DNA from 2 places in the Devosia sp. 1635 genome. Region 2 is predicted to be linked to the other one. Evidence: predicted binding sites of a transcription regulator. Region 2 holds the regulator's gene; the other holds the start of a gene.

Region 1 (7,946 bases), on a different contig from region 2:
GGCGGCAGCGGCCCTGGAGATCAGCCCCTCGACCATCTACCGCAAGCGCCAGGGCTGGGCTGGGCTGGAGGTGGCCAGCTAGCCTGCTGCCAGGGTTTGACAGGGCACGGATTTAGATCAAGCCCGGTTCAGCAATGGAGGTGAGTTGTGACCACTGGTCATGTGTTTATCGGCACCAGCCTGGATGGCTTTATCGCGCGCAAGAATGACGACATCGCCTGGCTGACGGATTACCCGACGCTTGGCGAGGATCACGGTTTCAACGCCCATATGGAACGGATGGATGGGGTGATCATGGGGCGCGGCACCTATGAGGTGATCAAGCATTTCCGGCCGTGGTTTTATTCCAAGCCCGTGCTGGTGCTGAGCGGCAGCATCACCCAGACCGATGTGCCCGAGGAGATTGCCGACAAAGTCGAGATTGTGGATGCAACGCCCGAGGAGGCGATGCAACTGGTCGCGGGCCGGGGCTGGCGCGCGGCTTATGTGGATGGCGGCAAACTGATCCAGGCGTTTTTGCGCGCCGGGCTGATCGAGGATCTGGTGATCAGCCGCATTCCGGTGTTGATCGGCGAGGGCATTCCCCTGTTCGGGCCGCTTGGGGCCGACCTGGTGCTCGAGCATGTGGAAACCCAGGCCTTTCCATCGGGCCTGGTGCAATCGCGCTATCGCGTCCCCGGCAATGCGGCCTAAAGGCTGCTGGCCTGGCGGGCCTTGTTCCGATCGAGCCCCAGGCGGTGCTCGCGGAAGATGATGAAGATGCCCGAAGCGATCACGATCGCAGCGCCGCCCAGCATGGGCAGCGTCGGGATGTCGCCGAAAGCGAAGTAACCCACCGCCAAGCCGAGCAGCAGCGAGGTATATTCAAAGGGCGCAATCACCGACATTTCGGCATGGCGATAGCTGGCGGTGAGGAGGATCTGCCCAACACCCCCCGCAATGCCGGCCAGGACGAGGATCACGGTCTGCTCGAGCGTGGGCCAAACCCAGCCGAATGGCAGGGTCAACAGCGACAGCACCGAGCCGGTGATGAAGAAATACAGCACGATGGTTTCGGTGCGCTCGGTTTGCACGAGGCGGCGCACCTGCATCATGGCAAAGGCCGAAAAGATCGCTGCCAGGAGCGCGGCGAGTGCGCCCAGGGTTTCGCCGGTGCCCATGGCGGTTTGCCCGCTCAGGATGGTGAGCCGCGGCCAAAGCATGATGATCACGCCGACCAGGCCCACGATCACCGCCGTCCAGCGGTAAAGCTGCACCCGCTCCTTGAGCAGCACGGCGCCCAGAACCACCACGACCAGCGGCGCGGCATAGCCAATGGCAATGGCCTCGGGCAGCGGCAGCATGGTCAGCCCGTAAAAGCTCAGGCCCATGGAGGCGATGCCGATGAGGCCACGCAGCACATGGCCGAACGGATTGTTGGTGTGCAGGCCGAAACGCAGATTGCCCTGCCAGGCGAGATAAACCAGCACCGGCACGATGGCGAAAAAACAGCGGTAGAACACGAGTTCGCCCGCAGGAATGTTCTCGGCCGCCTTGATCAGGGCCGACATCGCCACGAAAACGCAGACCGAAGCAACCTTGAGGGTGATGCCACGTAGCGGAGCAACCGTGGCAGGTGGAGAAAAAGCCGGGTTGGCCCCGCCGGAAAGTGTCACTTGCGTCTCGTTTGCGCTGGCTTAGTTGGCAGCGGCTTTTTCGAGTTTTTCCTTGGCCTGGCGGGCGGTGGCGAAGGCCTTGTGCTCGGGGCCCATGGCGCTGCCGGATTTGACAACGGCGCCGGCGGCATCGAGCAGTTCCCATTGCCAATTGGCGTTCTGGCCACTGCCGCCCTTGAGGCGCAGGCGGATCTGGAGGGGTTGAGCTGGTGTGTTCATGGCTTCCCTTATGCCCCAAGCCCTGGGGCGATGAAAGCCCCAAGGCAACCCGCAATGGCGGTTAAACCGCTGTGCGGCGATATTCGATCTTGTCGCCCCAGAAGGCGATCATATCGCGGATGGGCTCCACCAATGGACAAGGATCGGGATAATACCAGGCAGCATCCTCGGCAGTCGCCGTCAGGGTCTTGATGGTGTAGTAGGAGGCCTCGCCCTTATAGGGGCAGGTGGTGTGGGTGTCGGTGGCCTCGAGAATACCGGGCTGGATGTCCTCGCGCGGCAAGTAAATGCGCAGCGGCGAGCCGGGCTCATCGACTTCCAGCGCCCGGATGGAATCGGCAATTTCCGCGTCATCGAAGATGACATGGACGCGGCCTTCGGCCGGCCGGATCTTGATGTCTTTATCCAGACATTGAACGGTCATGATCTCGTGCCTTTCTAGCTGTGCGTATCGGTGCTCAACGCATCATCCCCGCCCGGGGTTCACCCTGCCCCGGCTTGACTCGGATGCGCCCCCTGCATATATCAGCGACACCCTGTTAGCACTCTCACTCGGTGAGTGCCAAAGGGCGCGAATTTGCAGTCCCGATGATGCTATAGGAGCAATCATGAGCTTCCGTCCCCTCCACGACCGCGTGGTCGTCCGCCGTCTCGACAGCGAGGAAAAGACTAAAGGCGGGATCATCATTCCCGACACCGCCAAGGAAAAGCCCTCCGAAGGCGTTATTGTTGCAGTTGGCCCAGGTGCCCGCGATGACAGCGGCAAGGTTGTGGCGCTGGACGTCAAGGCCGGCGACCGCGTGCTGTTTGGCAAGTGGAGCGGCACCGAAGTCAAGGTCGACGGTGAAGACCTGCTGATCATGAAAGAATCCGACATCATGGGCATCGTCGAAGCGTAAGGCGATTTGCTCGGTCAAATAGCCCGCTTCCCTGCCCTTTTCCCTGTCTGCACTTTAAGGAGCGCCTCACATGGCAGCTAAAGAAGTAAAGTTCTCCACCGACGCGCGCGACAAGATGCTGCGTGGCGTCAACATCCTGGCCAATGCGGTCAAGGTGACCCTCGGCCCCAAGGGTCGTAACGTCGTTATCGAAAAGTCCTTCGGTGCTCCGCGCATCACCAAGGACGGCGTGACCGTTGCCAAGGAAATCGAACTGGAAGACAAGTTCGAGAACCTGGGCGCGCAGCTGCTGCGTTCGGTCGCCTCCAAGACCAACGATATCGCCGGCGACGGCACCACCACCGCGACCGTTCTGGGTCAGGCCATTGTTGTTGAAGGCGTCAAGGCTGTTGCCGCCGGCTTCAACCCAATGGATCTGAAGCGCGGCATCGACATGGCCGTGGAAGAAGTCGTGGCTTCGCTCAAGGCCGCTTCGTCCAAGATCAAGTCGTCGTCCGAAGTTGCCCAGGTCGGCACCATTTCGGCCAATGGCGAATCGTCCATCGGCGACATGATTGCCGAAGCCATGCAGAAGGTCGGCAACGAGGGTGTGATCACTGTCGAGGAAGCCAAGACTGCCGAGACCGAGCTCGATGTCGTTGAAGGCATGCAGTTCGACCGCGGCTATCTCAGCCCCTATTTCGTGACCAATGCCGAGAAGATGACTGCCGTTCTGGAAGATCCCGTGATCCTCCTCCACGAAAAGAAGCTCTCGAACCTGCAGGCCATCCTGCCGATCCTTGAGTCGGTTGTGCAGAGCCAGCGCCCGCTGCTGATCATTGCCGAAGACATTGAAGGTGAGGCTCTTGCGACCCTCGTCGTCAACCGTCTGCGCGGTGGCCTCAAGGTTGCTGCCGTCAAGGCTCCGGGCTTCGGCGATCGCCGCAAGGCCATGCTGGAAGACATCGCCATCCTGACCGGTGGCCAGGTGATCTCCGAAGATCTCGGCATCAAGCTCGAGAACGTGACCATCGACATGCTGGGCACTGCCAAGCGCGTTGAGATCACCAAGGAAAACACCACGATCGTTGATGGTGCCGGCACCCAGGAAGACATCCAGGGTCGCGTTGGCCAGATCAAGGCGCAGATCGAGGAAACCACTTCGGACTACGACAAGGAAAAGCTGCAGGAACGCCTGGCCAAGCTCGCTGGCGGTGTCGCCGTGATCCGCGTCGGCGGCTCCACGGAAGTGGAAGTCAAGGAGCGCAAGGACCGCGTCGATGACGCTCTCAACGCTACCCGCGCTGCCGTTGAAGAAGGCATTGTTGCTGGTGGTGGCGTGGCGCTGCTGCGCGCTTCCAACGCAATGACCGTCAAGGGCATCAACGCCGACCAGGACGCTGGTATCGCCATCGTCAAGCGCGCTCTGCAGGAGCCCGTACGCACCATTGCCAATAACGCCGGTGCCGAAGGCTCCGTGGTTGTGGGCAAGATCCTCGAGAACTCCTCGCTCACCTTCGGCTACAACGCCGCAACCGGCGAGTATGGCGATCTGGTGCAGCTGGGCGTTATCGACCCGGTCAAGGTGGTTCGCACGGCTCTGCAGGACGCAGCTTCGGTTGCTTCGCTGCTGATCACCACCGAAGCCCTCATCGTCGAGGCTCCCAAGGACGCAGCACCGGCAATGCCGGGCGGCGGCGGCATGGGCGGCATGGGCGGCATGGACTTCTAGTCCAGCCATTCAGGCAAAAAATTCAGGATCGTTTCTTCCCAGTCACGATCTTGGTTGGAAAGGCGCAGTGGAAACACTGCGCCTTTTTCTTGCGCCGATCCCGCGCTAGAGTGAGGGCTCTCAACCCACGAGGATTGTATGCGGACGCCACGACGCGGAAGCGCTTACGACCAGGCGGAAGCCGCCTTCAAGAGCGCCACGAGCAAACCAGCTGCACCTGCGGCACCCGCCAAGGCGGCTACGCCACCGGGTGGCAAGGAACTGGTGTCGCTGCGGCTCGACCGGGCGGTGCTGGAGCATTTCCAGGAGGATGGGCCGGGCTGGCAGGAGCGCATCAACGCGGCGCTGCGCCAGGCCGCCGGGCTGGAGCCCGAGGACTAGGTTTTTTAGCGGAAGATCAGCAGCCGCAGGGCGAGGATGATCGAGACGACGACCACCAGCGGGCGGATGATCTTGGCCCCGAACCGGATGCCGATGCGCGCGCCGGCATAGCCGCCCACCACTTGGCCAACCGACATGGCGATGGCGGCTGGCCAGACCACGTCCCCGGCGATGATGAAGATGATCAGGGCCGACAGGTTTGAGGTCAGGTTGAGGATCTTGGTGTTGCCGGCGGCGCGGGTGATGCCGAGCCCGAACAGCATCACAAAGCCGATGGTGAAGAACGAGCCGGTGCCCGGACCGAACACCCCATCGTAAAAGCCGAGCACAAAGCCCATCAGCGGCACGAAGAGCTCAAAGCGCAGGCGCGGCGCGCGATCGAGGTCGGACAAGTTAGGGGCGAAAAGGAAATACAGCGCCACCCCGATCAGCGCCACCGGCACCGCGACATCAAGCAAGGTCACGTCGATCTGCTTGACCACGAGAGCGCCAACAAGGCTGCCGGCGTAAGTAGTAAAGAGCGCGGGCACGAGCTTGCGCAGGGTGACAAAGCCGCGCCGCCAATAGGTCAGCGCCGCAAGGCTCGTTCCCACCACGCCCTGCAGCTTGTTGGTCGCGAGCGCGGCCACGGGCGGCACGCCGGCCGAAAGCAGCGCGGGCAGCGAGATCATGCCCCCTCCCCCGGCGATGGCGTCAACAAAGCCAGCCAGCATGCCAGCGCCAGCGAGCGCCAGCAGCACAAGGGGATCGAGCAGCATATCAGGGTCCGGGGGTTAGGCGGCGGGCGGAAGAGTCGGCACTTGGCTTAGCCGCCAATGGGGAGGGCTGGCAATGGGGCGCAGCGCTAGAAGTCGGCGGCCGCCCCCAAGGTGCCCAATATGTTCTCGAGCGCCGCGCGACGCTCGGGCGTCCAATCGGCGCCACGCGACACAAACAAGCAGGCTTGGCTGCGCAGCATCACGCCGTCTTCCAATACGCGCAGGCCGTTGGCGGCAAGGGTCGAGCCGGTGCTGGTGATATCGACGATGATATCGGCCACCCCGGATGCGGGCGCGGCTTCAGTGGCCCCGAGGCTTTCCACCGTCCGGTATTCGGCGATGCCGGCGCGGGCGAAATGCTGGCGGGTGACGGTGATATATTTGGTGGCAATGCGCAGCCAACGGCCGTGGCGGGAGCGGAAGTCGGAAGCGACATCGGCCAGATCATGGAGATGGGTGACATCGATCCAGCTATCGGGCACTGCGACCACCACATCGGCATTGCCAAAACCCAGCTCGGCGGCAACCGCGACGGCGGCCGGCCCGACTTCGCTGGTTTCGTGGATCAGGTCGAGCCCGGTGACGCCCAGATCGATGGTGCCGCGGATCAATTCGCGGGCAATCTCAGCCGCGGGGTAAAAGCGGACGGTGATCTCAGGGTGTCCGTCTACTGCGCCCAGATAAGAGCGCGCGCCGCCGGGGCGGGTGATCTCGAGGCCACGGGCGGCGAACCAGTCGCGGGTTTGCTCTTCAAGACGCCCTTTGGAGGGCACGGCAAGGGTAAGGCCGGTCATTGCACCAACTCGGCCTCCAAACGATCAACCCACACGGCGCAGCCGGAGGCGGCGATGGGCGCCGTAGCGCCAAGGCGCTCGAGCAGCCGATCATATTGCCCGCCCGACACCAGGACGGCGCCGCCAGGACCGCGCATCTCGAAAACAATGCCCGTATAATAATCGAGCCGGGGCGAGAAGCTGGCGTCAAAGCTCACATGCGCTTCGCCCAGATTGTCGAGATGCCGGCGAATAGTGCGAATGGGGGCGCCCAGCATCAGCCGGTGCCGCGCCGCCAGGGCTTCGAGGCGGGTCAGCGCCTGCAATACGGGGCCGGAAATGGCGAGATAGTCCCGCAGCAGCGCCAGGGTTGCGGGCGGCACATGGGCGGCATCAAGCGCCTGCTGCTCGAGATAGCGGTCCGCGATTTCGGTGGGGGTGCGTCCTTCCGACAGGCTGAGGCCCGCCGCCACCATGTTTTCGGTAATCTCGCCGATCAGCGCTTCGCGCGTGGGCTGCTCGGCGCGGGGAGCGTCGGGGGCGGCTTCCAGTCGGCTGAGCAGCCGACCCATGGCCTCGGTGTGGCCGAAGCGGTGGCGGATGCGGGGGCGCCAGGGCGCGGGCATGTCGGCCTGGGCCAGCAAGGCCTCGAACAAGCCAACACCGCCGAGCCGGATGTGCGGGCGCACGCCATAAAGGTCGAGCGCGGCGCGGGCAAAGGTCAGCACCTGATCGAGCGCCACGTCGCCATTGGGCTGGGCCACCAGCTCAAGCCCCGCCTGGTCGAATTCGGCGGGCAGGCCTTCGCGCTGGCGGAAGATGGGCCCGAGATAGGAAAAGGCCGCAGGCGCGCCGGCGCCATTGGCGATGTAATCGGCAACAATGGGCAGGGTGAAATCGGGGCGCAGGCAATATTCGGCGCTGCTCGCCCCCGAGGTCAGCAACAAGCGGCGCCCGAATTCCTCGCCGGCCAGGTCGAAATAGGGATCGGCCGGCAGCAGCAGGGGCGGCGCGGCCCGGGTGGCGCCCTGAGCCTCCACCAGGGATTCGAGCTGGGCGCGGCGGTAAGCGGCGTGCGTCATGCGACCGCTCCGGATCGAGGATAAGCCGGGCTGGGTAACTCACTGAATGACCCCCTCCCCGGCCCTCCCCTCAAGGGGGAGGGAGGGCAGGAGCCTTGAGCTCCTGGTGTGCTTTCCCATCCGATCAGGGCCCCGGTCATTGCTCGCTCAGCAGCTGCTGGATGGCCGATACCAGGTCTTCGCGCTTGATCTCGAACTGGCCGGGGCGCGCGGCTTTCCATTCGGCATTGTCGGTGATGGCGGCGGCGGCCTGCTTGCCGGCCACGAGATCCTTGACCTGCAAAATGCCCCCTTCGCGCTCAAGCGAGCCTTCGATGATCACGGCAGGGGAATTGCGCTTGTCGGCATAGGCGACCTGCTTGCCGAAATTCTTGGTGTTGCCCAAAAACATTTCGGCACGAATGCCGGCCGCGCGCAGCTCGGACACCATCGCGGCGTAGCCGGCGGTCTGGTCCTTGTCCATCACCA
Region 2 (7,946 bases):
TGATTCCTATTCCGGCTTCCAGGAAGCCGACCGCCGCACCCGCACCGGCCTGGGCGGTTATCTCGCCGAACGGCGCCTCGCCAAGATCTATGTTGCGGGTCTCGCCACCGATTTCTGCGTCGCCTGGACCGCGCTCGATGCCGCCGAGGCGGGCCTTGATGTCAGCGTGATCGAAGACGCCAGCCGCGCCATCGACAGCAATGGTTCACTGCAACAAGCCTGGACCCAGATGCAGGACGCGGGCATCGGCCGCCTGATGAGCAGGGATATTTTAGGGTAGGGTGCCCTCACCATCCCCTACAAACAAAAATCCCCGCCAAAGCGGGGATTTTCAGAACCGTACCTGAGCAATCAGGCTGATTTATCAACCGTTTCGGCGCCTTCTGCGGCGCGCGGGCCACCCTTGGCCACACCAACCATCGCCGGGCGCAGCACGCGATCGCCGATGGCAAAGCCGGTCTGCACCACCTGCACCACCGTCCCTTCGGGATGGCTGGGATCGGGCACTTCAAACATCGCCTGGTGCTTGTGCGGATCGAACTTCTGCCCTTCGGCTTCGATCGGCTTGACGCCATGCTTGGCGAGGAGGCGCTGCATTTCGCGCTCGGTCATCTCGATGCCCTCGATCAGGGACTTGGTCGTGGCATCGCCCGATTCGCGCGCTTCGGGCGGCAGCACCATCAGCGCCCGGCTCAGTGCATCGGTGGCCGAGAGCATGTCGCGGGCAAACCCCGAAATGGCATAGGAGCGCGTATCGGCAATATCGCGTTCCATGCGCTTGCGCAGGTTTTCCATCTCCGCTGCCGTGCGCAGCACCCGGTCCTTGAGCTCGGCATTCTCGGCGCGCAAGGCTTCCACGGGATCCACTTCGCTTTCCGGTACGGGCGTTTCGATCTCGAATTCTTCGCTGGGCGAGGTGTTTTCGTCGCTCATAAGGGCAAGCTTTCGCATTGGGAATGAATTTGGCTCCGATATCGGTCAATGCACCGGCTTTTTCAACCCTCCCTAGCCGCGCCCCTTACGCGCCATCATCGAGGTGATGACATTGGCCGTATAGTCCACCACCGGCACGATACGGGCATAATTGAGCCGCGTCGGCCCGATAACCCCAAGCACGCCCACCACCTTGTCATTGGCGTCCTTGTAGGGGCTCAGGATCACCGAAGATCCCGAAAGGGAAAACAACTTGTTTTCCGAGCCGATAAAGATGCGCACGCCCTGAGCGTTTTCCGCATCTCCCAAGAGTTCCAGCAACCCGTCCTTGCTTTCGAGTTCGTCGAATAGCTGTCGCATGCGCGCCATGTCTTCGGACGCCATGGTGTCATTCAACAGATTGGCCCGGCCCCGCACGATCACCGTTGGCTGCGCTGCCGGCGATGGCTGGCTCAGTGTCGCGATCCCGGAATCAACGAGCTTTTGGGTCAACTCGTCCAGTTCCGTCCGCTGCTCGGCGCGCTGCTCGCCCAGCGCCTTGCGCGCTTCCGCAATGGTGCGCCCCACCACATGATGGGCAAGGTAATTGCTGGCCTGTTGCAGCGCACTGGCGGTCAGGCCCGGGGGCAGGGGCAGGATGCGGTTTTCCACCTGCCCGTCCTCCCCCACCAGGATCGCCATCGCGCGAGCTTGGTCGAGCCGGACAAATTCGATGTGCTTGAGCACCATATCCGCTTTGGTCGCGATCACGACGCCCGCGCCCTGACTTAGCCCCGACAGCAGCTGGCTGGCCTCGGCGAGGAGGTCTTCCACCTGCCCGCCCTGCGCGGTTTCGGCGATGTGCTGGGCAATGCGATTGCGCTCGCGCTCGTCGACGGCACCCACTTCCAGCATCGCATCAACGAAAAAGCGCAGGCCCTCCTGGGTCGGCGCGCGCCCCGCCGAAACATGGGGTGCGGCAATCAGCCCGAGATCTTCGAGATCGGCCATCACATTGCGCACCGAAGCCGGCGACAGCCCCAGTTGCAGCATGCGGCTCAGATCACGCGAACCCACCGGCTGGCCTGTGTCGAGATAGCGTTCCACGATGCGCCGGAAGATGTCTTGGCTGCGCGTATTGAGGACGGCGAGAAAGTCTTCGGGTGGCTTGACCATCATATTCGTTCAAATTGTCGGCTTTAACCCTCCCCATTCATTTAGGGGCATTGCGGCCATTCGCCAAGCCAGCCCGGCTTGTGAGGACCTGCAGAGAGGGTTAAGAGGCGGTTAACTGTTCTTTACTGCCAAGGTGATTGCCTATGCGCCCTTCCGGACGCGAACCCAACCAGATGCGCGCGATTTCCATCGAGCGCAATGTTTCGCTGAAAGCCGAGGGATCCTGCCTTGTCTCGTTCGGCGACACCAAGGTTCTGGTGACCGCTTCGGTGGAAACCAATCTGCCGGGCTGGCTGCGCAACAAGGGCCAGGGCTGGGTCACTGCCGAATACGGCATGCTGCCCCGCGCCACCGGATCGCGCACCCGCCGCGAAGCGACCGCCGGCAAGCAATCGGGCCGCACCCAGGAAATCCAGCGCCTGATCGGCCGCTCCCTGCGCGCCGTAGTCGACTTGCCCATGCTCGGCGAAAACCAGGTCACCCTCGATTGCGACGTGCTGGAAGCCGATGGCGGTACCCGCACCGCCGCCATCACCGGCGCTTATGTCGCGCTTGCCGATGCCATCCGCTGGATGGACGAGCGCAAGCTTACGCGCGGTCCGGCCTTGCGCGATTCCGTGGCCGCCGTGTCCTGCGGCATCTATCGCGGCACCCCCGTGCTCGATCTCGATTATCTCGAGGACGTGGAAGCCCATACCGATGCCAATTTCGTCATGACCGGCTCAGGCAAGTTCGTGGAAATCCAGGGCACTGCCGAGCAGGCCCCCTTCAGCCGCGACGAACTCGACCAGCTCATGGGTCTGGCCGAAACCGGCATCGCCGAACTCACCCGCCTTCAAACAGCAGCACTGCAAGCATGAACCTGTTTTTCCGCAAGAAAAGCGGCGCCGCCACGACTGCCCCCCAGGCGAGCGGCCGCAGCACGCCCGGCACCAATTGCCCCATCTGGCATGATGTGGCGCGCGCCCTTGATCAATCCGCCCGCGCCTCGGCCGGGCGCAGCAAGGCCCGGCAAGGATCCCCCAAATGAGCGGCATTCCCCGTCTTCGCGCTGGTGACCGCCTCGTGCTGGCGTCGCACAATGCCGGCAAGCTGGCCGAATTCCGGGAATTGTTTGCTCCCTTCGGGCTCGAGCTGATCTCGGCCGCGCAGCTTGATCTGCCCGAGCCCGATGAAACCGGCACCACCTTTGCCGAAAACGCCCGCATTAAGGCCCATGCCGCCGCGAGCGCCGCCAATATGCTGGCCCTGTCCGACGATTCCGGCATGTGCGTGGATGCGCTGGGCGGCGATCCCGGCGTCTACACCGCCAATTGGGCCGGCCCCAACCGCGACTTCAATCACGGCATGAAGCGCGTCGAGGATGCCCTCCAGGCTGCTAATGCCACAACGCCAGCCCAGCGTCACGGCTCCTTCCGCGCCACGCTTTGCCTTGCCCATCCCGATGGCCGCGACGCTCTCTACGAGGGCCGCATCGATGGCACACTGGTCTGGCCGCCACGCGGCGATGTCGGCTTCGGCTTTGATCCCGTCTTCATGCCCGAAGGCTTCGACGTCACCTTTGGCGAAATGCCCTCGCGCGTCAAACATGGCTGGGCTCCGGGTCAGGAGGGTCTGTCCCACCGCGCCCGCGCCTTCGCCAAATTCGTCGAGGGCCAAATTGAGCAGGCCTGATCGCGTGCCCGCCAATCGCTGCCACGCCACCAACCCACATGAGGGGGCTGCCGCATGAGCCGTAACGACCTCTTTGGCGTTTATGTGCACTGGCCCTTTTGCGCGGCCAAGTGCCCTTACTGCGATTTCAATTCCCATGTGCATCGCGGCCCGCTCGATGAGCAGGCCTTTGTCGCCGCCTACCAGCGCGAGATTGCCCATACCGCCAGCCTCACTCCCGGCCGGGTCGTGCAGTCGATCTTTTTTGGCGGCGGCACGCCCTCGCTGATGAGCCCGTGGGCCGTCGGCACTATTCTCGACACCATCGCCGCCCATTGGACGGTCGAACCACGCGCCGAGATCACGCTCGAAGCCAATCCCACCAGCGTCGAGGTCGATCGCTTCAAGGGTTTTCGTTCCGCCGGCATCAACCGTGTCTCGCTCGGCGTGCAGTCCCTGCGGGATAAGCCGCTGGCGGACCTCGGCCGCCGCCACACCGTTGATGAAGCCATCGCTGCCGTGCGCATCGCCCAGTCGATCTTTGATCGCTCGAGCTTTGATCTGATCTATGCCCGCCCGGGCCAGACCCTTGAGGATTGGGAAGACGAGCTCAAGGAGGGCCTCTGGCTCGCGCGCGGCCATATCTCGCTCTACCAGCTCACCATCGAGCAGGGCACGCGCTATTTCGACCTGCATCGCGCCGGCAAGCTCATCATGCCCGATGAGGATCTGTCCGCCGATTTCTACGAGCTGACCCAGGAACTGACGGCTTCGGCCGGCCTGCCCGCCTACGAGATTTCCAACCACGCCCGCCCCGGCCAGGAAAGCCAGCACAACATGCTCTACTGGCGCTATGGCGAATATGCCGGCATCGGTCCGGGCGCGCATGGGCGCCTCTTGATCAACAACCAGCGCCACGCCACCGCCGCCGAAAAGCTGCCCTTCAAGTGGCAGGAAAAGGTGCTGGCGCAGGGCCATGGCCTCGTCACCGACGATGTGTTGACCTGGGAAGAGCAGGGCGACGAATTCCTCGTCATGGGCCTGCGCCTCAAGGAAGGCATCTCGCCCCAGCGCTTCACCGCGCTGTCGGGGCGCCGCATCAGCCAGCGCCAGATCGAGGATCTCAAGGGCTATGGCTTTGTGGAAACCCTGCCCAACGGCAATATCCGCGTCACCGATCGCGGCTGGCCGGTGCTCGACGCCGTTGTCGCCGATCTCGCCGCTTAGCGATTGGGTGACGCGCGCCCGCGTGTTAGCCTTGCGCCCATGAGTTCAGAGTTCTTCATCGCCGGCACCAAGCTCGAGGCCCCGCCTTTGGCGCCCGGCCTTTACGTGGTTGCCACCCCCATCGGCAATCTGCGCGACATCACCATCCGCGCCCTTGAAACCCTTGCCGCCGCGGCGGCCGTGCTCTGCGAAGACACGCGCATGTCGGCGCGACTGCTCGATCACTACGGCATCAAGACCCGCCGCGTGGCGCTGCACGAACACAATGAGCGCGCCAAGGCCGACGACATCGTTGCGCGCATCGCTGCCGGCGAAGCCCTGGCGCTGATTTCCGACGCTGGAACGCCCTTGCTTTCCGATCCCGGCTTTCCCCTGATCCGGGCCCTGGCCGCCGCCGATCTGCCGGTCTTCGCCGTCCCGGGCGCCTCCGCGCTGCTGTCAGCGCTGGTGGTGGCGGGCCTGCCGACCGACGCCTTTGCCTTTCACGGCTTTTTGCCCGCCAAGGCGGGCGCCCGTGCCACCGCGCTCGCCGCCGTTTCGGTTTCACGTGAAACTCTGGTGTTCTACGAATCCCCGCGCCGCCTCGACGATACTTTGGCTGCTATGGCTCAAACGCTCGGCCCTGATCGGCAGGCCGCCGTCGCCCTCGAGCTCACCAAGCGCTTCGAACGCGTGCAGCGCGGCACTCTGGCCGAACTCGCTGAGAGCTTCGCCGAAGGCGATACCAAGGGCGAAGCCGTTATCGTTGTCGCCGGCGCGGCCGAAGCTCCGGCCCCCGACGCGGCCGATTGGCAGGCCGCGCTCCTTGCCGAAATGGCCGACCAGCCCCTCCGCGCCGCGGTTGACGCTGTCACCGCCCGCTTTGGGCTCAAGCGCAAGGAGGTCTATGATGCCGCCCTCGCCCTTAAAGCCACCGACTGAACCCAGCCGCGCCCGCCAGCGCGCCAACCGCGGGGGCGAACGCGCTGAAGCCCTGGCCGCGCTCTTTCTCCAGCTCAAGCTCTACCGCATTCTTGCCCGCCGCCACAAAACCCCGCTCGGCGAAATCGACTTGATCGCCCAGCGTTGGGGCACCACGGTCTTTGTTGAGGTCAAGGCGCGTGCTTCGAGAGCCCAGGAAGGCGAGGCGCTCACCCAGGTGAACCAGGCCCGCATCAGCCGCGCCGCCCACTACTGGCTCTCGCGCCACCGCGCCTATGCCGCAGCCAATCTGCGCTTTGACGTGATTTTCCTTGCGCCCTGGGCTTGGCCGCGCCATCACATCAACGCTTTCGACGCTTCCTAGGACCTCTGCATGTCACTCAAGATCGCCGTCCAGATGGACCCCATTGCCAGCATCAATCCCGCCGGCGACTCCACCTTTGCCATGATGCTCGAAGCTCAGGCGCGCGGCCATGCGCTGGTATATTATACACCCGACACGCTCGGCCTGCGCGGCACCACCGTTTCCGCCCTCGCCGCACCGGTCGAGGTCTTCGACAAGCCCAAGGGCGAGCACTTTAAGCTGGGGGCGTTCACGCGCATCGATCTGGGCGAGCAGGATGTGATCCTGATGCGCCAGGATCCGCCCTTCGACATGAACTACACCACCATCACCCATATTCTCGAGCGGCTGCACCCGAAAACCTTCGTGGTCAATCCGCCCGCTGCGGTGCGCAATGCGCCCGAAAAGATCCTCGTCACCGATTTTCCCAAGCTGATGCCGCCCACCCTAGTGACGCGCGATCGCGAGATGATCCGCGCCTTCCGCCAGGAGCATGGCAACATCATCCTCAAGCCCCTTTACGGCAATGGCGGCGCCGGTGTCTTCTTCCTTCAAGAGGGCGACCATAACCTCGCCTCCCTGATCGAGCTGTTTGAGCTCAGCTTCCGCGAACCCTTCATGGTGCAGAAATATCTGCCCGATGTCCGCAAAGGCGACAAGCGCATCATCCTCATCGATGGCGAGCCCGTCGCAGGCCTCAACCGCATTCCCGCCGAAGGGGAATCGCGCTCCAACATGCATGTGGGTGGCCGCCCGGAACTGTCCGAACTCACCGCCCGCGAGCGCGAGATCTGCGCTGCCATCGGCCCCGCGCTCAAGGAGCGCGACATGATCTTTGTCGGTATCGACGTGATCGGCGACTACCTCACCGAGATCAATGTCACCTCGCCCACCGGCATTCGCGAGATCAAGCGCTTTGGCGGTCCCGATATTGCGGTGATGATCCTTGATGCCATCGAACGGCGCCGCCGCTGATCGTGCCGCTTAACTTAAGGGCGGTGTGCTGATGCCGGTCGACACCTATCTGCTGGCGGTTACCACTTTTTTCGCCACCATCGGTCCCGCCGATCTGGCCGTGGTGTTCCTGGCGCTCACGCGCGACACCTCCTCGCCCGAGCGGCGCCGCCTGGCGCTTCGCGGGGTGCTGATCGGCGGATTGATCCTGCTCTTCTTCGCGCTCTTCGGCGAACCGCTCCTTGCGCTCTTCGGCATTACCTTGCCGGCACTGCGCACGGCCGGCGGCGTGCTGCTGCTCCTCATCGCCATCGACATGGTGTTCGCTCGCTCATCTGGCGGCACCTCCACCACCACCGAGGAAGATATCGAAGCGCGCGACCGCGCCGATATCTCGGTGTTCCCTCTCGCCACCCCGCTCATTGCGGGACCGGGGGCGATCAGCGCCGTGATCCTGCTCATCGCTGGCTCGGAAGGCGATTACGTCAAGGACGCCGCGGTGATCGCGGGCCTGCTCACCATCTTGCTGCTGACCTATGTGATGCTGCGTCTCGCCATCCCCATCCAGCGCTTGCTGGGTGTCACCGGCGCCCATGTGGTGTCACGCGTGGTCGGCGTGCTGCTGTCGGCTTTGGCGGTGCAGTTCATCTTTGATGGCATTGCCTCGAGCGGCATCTTCCGCCCCTTGGCCAGCTAATCCCGCGGCGCCCCTTCGTTGAGCGCTCCCGCTCGCGGCGCCCCTTCGTTGGGCGCTCGCGCC

The links. The regulator HrcA, encoded in region 2, represses chaperone genes, less so after heat shock. The targets are predictions, from matches to a motif close to GTTAGCACTCNCNNNNNGNGAGTGCTAAC.
Region 1: the regulator HrcA is predicted to act here: its motif matches at 2,413-2,441, upstream of groES (co-chaperone GroES).

What each region holds. Positions count from the first base shown of each region.
Region 1 is NZ_JABAOM010000001.1:11,603-19,548, reverse strand. It holds gene HRU92_RS00125 (sigma-54 dependent transcriptional regulator) at 1-82, shown strand, start outside; gene HRU92_RS00120 (dihydrofolate reductase family protein) at 148-693, shown strand; gene HRU92_RS00115 (DMT family transporter) at 690-1,655, opposite strand; gene HRU92_RS00110 (hypothetical protein) at 1,677-1,874, opposite strand; gene HRU92_RS00105 (DUF427 domain-containing protein) at 1,936-2,298, opposite strand; gene groES (co-chaperone GroES) at 2,483-2,773, shown strand; gene groL (chaperonin GroEL) at 2,844-4,484, shown strand; gene HRU92_RS00090 (BrnA antitoxin family protein) at 4,623-4,865, shown strand; gene HRU92_RS00085 (TSUP family transporter) at 4,871-5,623, opposite strand; gene hisG (ATP phosphoribosyltransferase) at 5,710-6,417, opposite strand; gene HRU92_RS00075 (ATP phosphoribosyltransferase regulatory subunit) at 6,414-7,478, opposite strand; gene hisS (histidine--tRNA ligase) at 7,615-7,946, opposite strand, start outside.
Region 2 is NZ_JABAOM010000003.1:441,387-449,332, forward strand. It holds gene pncA (bifunctional nicotinamidase/pyrazinamidase) at 1-280, shown strand, start outside; gene grpE (nucleotide exchange factor GrpE) at 352-933, opposite strand; gene hrcA (heat-inducible transcriptional repressor HrcA) at 1,006-2,091, opposite strand; gene rph (ribonuclease PH) at 2,232-2,948, shown strand; gene HRU92_RS14455 (hypothetical protein) at 2,945-3,118, shown strand; gene HRU92_RS14460 (non-canonical purine NTP pyrophosphatase) at 3,115-3,762, shown strand; gene hemW (radical SAM family heme chaperone HemW) at 3,817-4,968, shown strand; gene rsmI (16S rRNA (cytidine(1402)-2'-O)-methyltransferase) at 5,008-5,889, shown strand; gene HRU92_RS14475 (YraN family protein) at 5,858-6,253, shown strand; gene gshB (glutathione synthase) at 6,263-7,207, shown strand; gene HRU92_RS14485 (MarC family protein) at 7,239-7,883, shown strand.